2 linked regions of the Pleomorphomonas sp. T1.2MG-36 genome follow. The protein of the gene in region 1 binds, or shares a complex with, the protein of each later gene. Links are inferred from orthologs where the notes say so. Each region holds a gene or a part of one and is shown on either strand. Other genes may lie near its edges.

The links.
Region 2: the proteins of dnaG (region 1) and QQZ18_RS01575 are in contact, whole or in part, in a crystal structure (PDB 2R6A), measured with the Geobacillus stearothermophilus proteins. The link is inferred for Pleomorphomonas sp. T1.2MG-36 from one-to-one orthologs. Residues at the interface, in WP_049624496.1 of Geobacillus stearothermophilus: Lys456, Leu457, Leu458, Pro459, Ala460, Asn463, Ala464, Leu467, Leu535, Leu536, Ile537, Ala538, Gln544, Glu545, Asp548, Tyr549, His552; in WP_033016901.1 of Geobacillus stearothermophilus: Ser13, Glu15, Ala16, Gln18, Glu91, Leu92, Asp94, Ala95, Val96, Pro97, Thr98, Ala99, Ala100, Asn101, Tyr104, Tyr105, Ile108.

The regions. Positions count from the first base shown.
Region 1 is NZ_CATNLY010000051.1:252,706-256,966, forward strand. The notes cover bases 1,110-4,051. They hold dnaG (DNA primase), read left to right. Parts: upstream 1,110-1,548; coding sequence 1,549-3,555; downstream 3,556-4,051. Other genes in these bases: QQZ18_RS20465 (mannitol dehydrogenase family protein), read left to right, coding at 1,110-1,453. In the rest of the region: more of QQZ18_RS20465, read left to right, coding at 1-1,109. UniProt on the Escherichia coli protein: RNA polymerase that catalyzes the synthesis of short RNA molecules used as primers for DNA polymerase during DNA replication.
Region 2 is NZ_CATNLY010000001.1:319,355-322,941, forward strand. What follows is about bases 660-3,587. They hold QQZ18_RS01575 (replicative DNA helicase), read left to right. Parts: upstream 660-1,343; coding sequence 1,344-2,831; downstream 2,832-3,587. Other genes in these bases: rplI (50S ribosomal protein L9), read left to right, coding at 660-1,097; QQZ18_RS01580 (esterase-like activity of phytase family protein), read right to left, coding at 2,904-3,587. In the rest of the region: QQZ18_RS01565 (hypothetical protein), read left to right, coding at 1-476; more of rplI, read left to right, coding at 534-659. UniProt on the Escherichia coli protein: The main replicative DNA helicase, it participates in initiation and elongation during chromosome replication. Travels ahead of the DNA replisome, separating dsDNA into templates for DNA synthesis.

The DNA.
Region 1 (4,261 bases):
TGCCAATTTGGCCGCCCTGCCGGCCGACGTCGCCCGCCCCGCCTATGACCGAAGCAAGGTGACGGTCGGCATCGTCCACTTCGGCGTCGGCGGCTTTCACCGCGCCCATCAGGCCATGTATCTCGATCGGCTGATGAACGACGGCGAGGCGCTCGACTGGGGCATCTGCGGCGTCGGCGTCATGCCGTCCGACCGGCGCATGCGCGACGCCCTCACGTCGCAGGATGGCCTCTACACGCTGATGGTGAAGCCGGCGAGCGGCCACTATGAAGCGGCCGTCATCGGCTCCATCGTCGACTTTCTCTATGCGCCCGACGACCCCGAGGCCGTTCTCGAGATGATGGCGGCGCCGTCGACCCGCATCGTGTCGCTGACGATCACCGAGGGCGGCTACAACTTCCATCAGGTGACCGGCGAATTCGATCTCGGCAATGCCGACGTGGCGCACGATCTTGCCGCCGGCGCCGTGCCGAAGACGGTGTTCGGTCTGGTCGCCGAGGCGGTGCGCCGCCGCAGGGCGCGGGGCATCGCGCCCTTCACGGTGATGAGCTGCGACAACATCCAGAGCAACGGCGACGTGGCGAGGAAGATGTTCTGCGCCTTTGCCTACGCTAGGGATGCCGAACTCGGCGCCTTCATGGAGAGCCGCGTCGCCTTCCCCAACGCCATGGTCGATCGCATCACGCCGGTCACCACCGGCGACGACATCGCCGAAGTGGCCGGACGTTTCGGCATCGACGACGCCTGGCCCGTGGTGTGCGAGCCGTTCGCCCAATGGGTGATCGAGGACCATTTCCCGCTTGGCCGGCCCGCCTATGAAAAGGTCGGCGCGCAGATGGTGGCCGATGTGGTGCCCTACGAGCTGATGAAGCTGCGCCTGCTCAACGCCAGCCATCAAGCGCTCGCCTATCTCGGCTATCTGGCCGGCTACCGCTATGCGCACGAGGCGGCCGGCGATCCGCTGTTCGCCGAGTTCCTGCTCAACTACATGACGCTGGAGGCGACGCCGACGCTGTTGCCCGTCCCCGGCGTCGATCTCGATGCCTATCGCCGGACGCTGATCGAGCGCTTCTCCAATCCGGAGGTGCGCGACACGCTGGCCCGCCTCTGCGCCGAGAGTTCCGACCGCATTCCGAAGTTCCTGTTGCCGGTGGTGCATGCCCAGCTCAGATCGGGCGGCGATGTTTCCCGCTCGGCGGCGGTGGTGGCGAGCTGGGCTCGCTATGCCGAGGGCATCGACGAGCAGGGGCAGCCCATCGAGGTGGTGGACCGGCTGAAAGACAAGCTGATGGCGACCGCCTCGGGCAATCGCGCCAACCCCACGGCGTTCATCGAGAACCGCGAGCTGTTCGGCGATCTCGCCGACGACGCCCGCTTCGTCGCCGCCTATCGCGAGGCCCTTGCCTCGCTGCACGCGGTCGGCGCCTTGGAGACGGTTCGTCGCTATCGCTGACGCCCGTGCCGGCACAGCCCGTCGCCCTGTGATGAGCGGTGACAGGCTGTGCCGAGCCTTTGCAATGGGCCCATGCCAATGCGTATATGGCGGCCATGCGCTTTGAACCGTCTCTTCTCGACCAGATCCGGGCCCGGCTGCCGATCAGCCAGGTGGTGGGGCGGCGCGTCACCTATGACAAGCGCAAGAGCCAGCCGGCGCGCGGCGATTTCTGGGCCTGCTGCCCGTTTCATAAAGAGAAGACGTCGTCCTTCCACTGCGACGACCGGCGCGGCATCTACCATTGCTTCGGCTGCGGGGCGACGGGCGATCACTTCAAGTTCCTGACCGAGACGGAAGGGCTGACCTTCCCGGAGGCCGTCGAGCGGCTGGCCGAGGAGGCCGGCGTGCCGCTGCCCAAGGCCGACCCGCGCGACCGCGAGCGCGAGGCGGTGCGCGTCGACCTTGCCGGCGCCTGCGAGATCGCCGCCAAGTTCTTCGAGCAGAAGCTGCGCTCGCCGGAGGGCAAGCCGGCGCGCGACTACATGCTGAGGCGCGGCATTCTGGAGAAGACCTCCATCGAGTTCCGCTTCGGCTACGCGCCCGATGAGCGCGACGCCTTGAAGCGCCACCTGATCCAGAACGACGTCAAGGAGGAGACCGGCATCGCCGCCGGCCTGTTGATCAAGCCCGAGGACGGACGCGCCTCCTACGACCGCTTCCGTGGCCGGCTGATGATCCCCATCCACGACGAGCGTGGCCGCGTCGTCGCCTTCGGCGGCCGCACGCTCGACCCGGAGGGGCAGCCGAAATACCTCAATTCGCCGGAGACGCCGCTGTTCCACAAGGGGACGATGCTGTTCAACGTCCACCGGGCGCGCGAGGCGGCGCACAAGTCCGGCACGATCATCGTCACCGAAGGCTACATGGACGCCATCTCGGTCTATCAGGCCGGCATCCGCAACGTCACCGCCGCCCTGGGCACCGCCTTCACCGAGGATCATATCGCCCGTCTCTGGCGCTTCGCCGCCGAGCCGGTGATCTGCTTCGATGGCGACAAGGCCGGCGTCTCCGCTGCCCATCGGGCGATCGATCGCATCCTGCCGGCGCTCCGCAGCGGCTACTCGTTCAACTTCTGCTTCCTGCCGGGCGGCCAGGACCCCGACGACATCGTGCGGGCCGGCGGCGCTGACGCCTTCCTCGCCGAGGTGGCCAAGGCCCGGCCGCTTTCGGAAGTGCTGTGGGACCGCGAGGCGGCCGACGCCCGCGTCGACACGCCCGAGCGCAAGGCGGCGCTGGAGGCGCGCATCGACGAGCTGGTCCGCCAGATCAAGGACGACCGGGTGGCGCGGCGTTACCGCCTCGCCCTGCGCGTCAACATGTCCGAGCTGTTCTGGAGCCACGACCGGAAGGGGCGTGGCGAGGGGCGCGGAGAGTACAGGGGCGAAGGGCGCGGCGAGGGCAGGGGCGAGTTTCGCGGGGGCGAACGGCGCGAGAAGCAAGGTCTTGCCGTCGAGGCCGAACTCAAGCAGCCGAACGAGCCGGATCTTGCCAACATCGAGCGGGTGCTGCTCGGCCTCGCCGTCGAATATCCCGACCTCTACGAGGCCAACATGGAGCGGCTCGCCCGGCTGGACTTCCACGTGGCGGCGCTGGAGGATTTCAAGCGGGCGCTCTACCGCATCGCCGTCGATTTCGACGCCGACTCCGTCAGCGATTTCTACGAAGGCCTCGATGCCCGCTTCTATTTCGTGCTCAACGAGGTGCACGGCGACGAGATGAAACGCGAGGACGGTGTCAGCATCGGCCGTGGCCACAAGCTGCGCGAACGGCTGCCGATCCTGCGCTTCCACCCGCCGGAGAGCTTCGTCGAGACCTGCCTCGACCTTCTCATCGAGCGGCTGTGTCTCCGGGCGCTCTCCGCCGACATCGAACGCGACATGAAGACGGTGACGGCCGACACCGACGAGAGCTTCGCCGCCTACATCTACGAGCTGACGCGCGACCTCAACCGCCGCCGCGAGGAGCTGTTCCGCCGCGAACAGGAACTGGCCGAGGAAGCCAAGGCCATCCGCGACGCGACCACCGGCGGCGGCTCATCGCAATCCGCCCTGTGGAAGTGACCGAAATTCTACTGGGGCGGGCATCCCTGGGCATCCGCTTGGCCCGAAAAGTCTGCAACTTTTCGGGCGGATGCCCTTGGCTTAGAGCTCTGCGCTTCCGGTGCTCACGAACCTTAAGTTCGCTCCGCTCCGGTTCTCGAACTCGTCGCCATCTGCCGCACCCCAGCGAATTTCGGGCGATGCGCCCTTTGACTATGGCGACCTATATGGGCCGATCGCTCTATCCTGCCCGAGGTCCTCGCCTTCGCAAGGATGACAGCATTATATATAGGGATGACAATCGGTTAGGTGGGAGCTCTTTCATCGCGCTGTCATTTGCGACGCGTGCCGCTCATGCGGCATCAAGCTGTATGGCGCACACTCCAGCTGTTTCCCCTTTCTATCAAGTTGTCATCCTTGCGAAGGCGAGGACCTCAGGCCGGAAGGGGTGCAACGCTGATATAGCGCGCCCATGGATGCAGCGCGCAAAGATAGCGACGCAAGAAAGGCGGATCAGGCAGAAAGAGGCACGGGGTGTATATCGGGCTTCGGCAAGGGCGCGCCAATCCCTGCGCCCCGCCACCGAATCACCCTTTGATTCTACGAATCATCGCCGAATCAAAGATTCTCTTTCGAATCACCCTTGCGGAATCCGTTTGCGCCGCTAAATACACCTTTCCGGGGATTTTCGGCGGGTCGGCAACGGCCCGCCTGTTTGGCTATGGCC
Region 2 (3,587 bases), on another replicon or contig:
CGCCGACCCGAGAAGACCTGCTGCCGGCTCTGCTTCTCTACATGCGCCTGATGCCCTTTGCGCTTGGCATGTTCTGGCTGGTCCTGACCGCTATCAATCTGTGGCTGGGTGGCCGCGTCGTACGTCTTTCGGGGCGCATGAAGCGCGGCGAGGACTCCATAGCCGAGACGCTGTCGCTGCCGATGTGGATGGCGGGCGTGTTCGTGGCCGCTGCCCTGCTTGCCGGTCTCGATGGTCCGCTCGGCCTCGTTGCCGGCGTCGTCGCAGGGGCTGCCGGCATGGGCTTCGCGATGGTCGGCTTCGCCGTTCTCCACGTTTTCATGCGCGGGAACCCGACGGCCCCACTCATTCTTGGCGTCACCTACGGCGCCACGTTCGTGCTCTCCATTCCTCTCATTCCGCTGGCCATCGCCGGCATTCTCGACGGTCCGCTTGGCCTCAGGGCCAAGCGACTTGGCAAACGACCGGGTGCCTGACGGCCTCGATCCGCACAACGGCGGCGACGCCGCAACAAACAGAACGGAGTAAACAAAATGAAGGTCATCCTTCTCGAGCGCATCGGCAAGCACGGCACCCTCGGCGAGACCATCAGGGTCCGCGACGGCTTCGCCCGCAACTACCTGCTGCCGCAGGGCAAGGCGCTGCGCGCCACCAAGGAAAACCAGGCCCGCTTCGACCGCGAGCGCGCCGCTCTCGAGGTCCGCAACGCCGAGCGCAAGTCCTCTGCCGAGCAGGTCAAGGTCGGCCTCGACCAGCGCTCCTTCGTCGTGGTCCGCCAGGCTGCCGAGACCGGCCAGCTCTACGGTTCCGTCGCCGCCCGCGACATCGTCGACATCCTGGCCGCCGCCGGTGAGACCGTCACCCGCTCGCAGGTGGACATCAACACGCCGATCAAGAACCTCGGCGTCCACAGCGTCGAGATCGTCCTGCACGCCGACGTTCGCGCCACCATCACCCTCAACATCGCCCGCTCCGAGGAAGAGGCCCTGCGCCAGGCCAAGGGTGAAGATGTCACCGCTGGCGCCCGCGAGGACACCTTCGTGCGCGAAGTCGGCTCGGTGCTCGACGACGAGGGCATGGACCGCGAGGAACTCTGAGCCGACTTCGGTTCTGAGTCTGCGAAAGCCAACAAGCCCCGGGATTCGCATCCCGGGGTTTTTGTTGTCGAAACAATGGCATGACGATTCTTTCGTTCAGCGTTGCCGCGAGACGAGAGTCAATGGGTATCATCGCAAATTCGATTCCCGTGTGAATTACGGGAACCGATGACAACTGCCGCATCCCGGCAGGGCGAGGCTTGATACTGTCCCTCCTTCATCCGTCAGCAGGAACACGTTCGTCCCATGTCAACCGTCCGCCGTGTCGAAGATCAGACTACCGCGCTCACCCGCAGCGCGCCGCACAATGTCGAGGCGGAGCGGCAGTTGCTGGGTGCCATGCTGATGAACAACGAGACGTTCTTCCGCGTCTCCGACTTCCTCGAGCCGCCGCATTTCTTCATCGAGCAGCACAAGGCGATCTACGAGAAGATCGGCCAGCTCATTCGCGGCGGCAAGGTCGCCTCGCCGATCACCCTGAAAACCTTCTATCCCGCCGATTATCAGATCGCCGAGATGCCGGTGACGCAGTATCTGCTGCGGCTCGCCTCCGAGGCGACCACCATCATCAACGCCGAGGACTACGGCCGCATCATCCACGACCTCGCCGTCCGCCGCGACCTGATCCGCATCGGCGAGGACATGGTCAACATCGCCTATGACGCGCCGATCGACATGCCGCCGCGCGCCCAGATCGAGGATGCCGAGCGGCGGCTGTTCGGCATCGCCGAGAGCGGCCGCTACGAGGGCGGATTCCATACCTTCTCCGACGCGCTGCGCGAGGCGATCGACATGGCCGCCGCCGCCTACCAGCGCGACGGGCATCTGTCGGGCATCGCTACCGGTCTTGCCGATCTCGATCGGACCATGGGCGGTTTGCAGCGGTCAGACCTGATCATCCTTGCCGCGCGTCCCGCCATGGGCAAGACGTCGCTGGTCACCAACATCGCCTTCAACGTCGCCAATGCCTACGAGGCGGCCGAGCAGCCGGATGGCTCGCTGAAGACCGTCAACGGCGGTATCGTCGGCTTCTTCAGCCTTGAAATGTCGTCCGAGCAGCTGGCGACGCGTATCCTTGCCGAGCAGTCGGAAGTGTCGTCGTCCGACATCCGCCGCGGCAACATCGACGAGAATCAGTTCGCCAAGCTGGCCGCCGTCGCCCAGCGCATGCAGACGCTGCCGCTCTACATCGACCACACCGGCGGCATCTCCATTGCCCAGCTCGCAGCGCGTGCCCGGCGCCTGAAACGCCAGCGCGGCCTCGACGTGGTCATCGTCGACTACCTGCAACTGCTATCTGGCTCCTCGAAGTCCGCCCAAGGCGGCCGCGTTCAGGAAATCACCGAGATCACCACCGGTCTCAAGGCGCTGGCCAAGGAACTGGCAGTGCCGATCATCGCCCTGTCGCAGCTGTCGCGTCAGGTGGAAAGCCGCGACGACAAGCGGCCCCAGCTTTCCGACTTGCGCGAATCCGGCTCGATCGAACAGGACGCCGACGTGGTGATGTTCATCTACCGCGACGAGTATTACCTGCAATCGCGCATGCCCAAGGAAGGCACCGAGGACTTCTTCAAGTGGCAGACCGAGATGGACCGCGTCACCGGCAAGGCCGAGGTGATCATCGGCAAGCAGCGCCACGGCCCCACGGGTACCGTGCAGCTCGCCTTCGACGCTTCGGTCACCCGCTTCTCCGATCTTGCCAAGGACGACTATCTGCCCGAGCGCTTCGAATGACGGTCGGTTCTTGAAATGACAAAGGCCCCGGCGGCGTTAAGCTCCGGGGCCTTCGCTTTTTGGTCGATGCACTTACTTGGCAGCGAGGAAATCGCCCACTTCGAGCAACACGAACTCGTTGTCATCCGCCTTGTCCACGGCGCGTCCGGCCGAGTACGGCAGGTTGTTGTCGTTGCCGACAATGATATGCGTGGCATCGACGACATCGACGTTCTCGATGGTGACGAAGGGCATCGTGTAGACACCGTTCACGGCGCCCTGCCTGGCCTTGCCGTCCGGATCGGCAATGTTCAACAGATCGATATAGCCGACCTTGCGCACCGCCTTGCCGACGTTGTCGTCACCGAAGGCTATCTTGTAGATGCGCTTGTGCTTGGCCGGCTTGTCGAAGCAGGTTGGCTCGGGCTTGGCCGGATCGGCACACGCCTTGTCGGCGAGGCCGGCGCCACCGTCGCGCTCGATCACTAGCGCCGTGCCCTCGTCGACCATGTTGAAGTCGCCGATGTTGGTGCCGGCGCCCGAGAAGGGATAGAGCCAGGAGCGGCCGGTCCAGGCCTTCTTGGCAACGTCGAACTCGATGATGCGGGTGGCGGTCGCACCGTCGGCCTGCTCGAACTTGCCGTCCCCAAGATAGAGCGGCCCCTCAAGCAGCGCATAGAGCTTGCTGCCATCCTTCGACTGGGCCAGCCCCTCGAAGCCGTTGGAACGGCGGAGATTGAAGGCCGGCAGCGGCTTGGTGGGGTCGGCCGTCAGAGC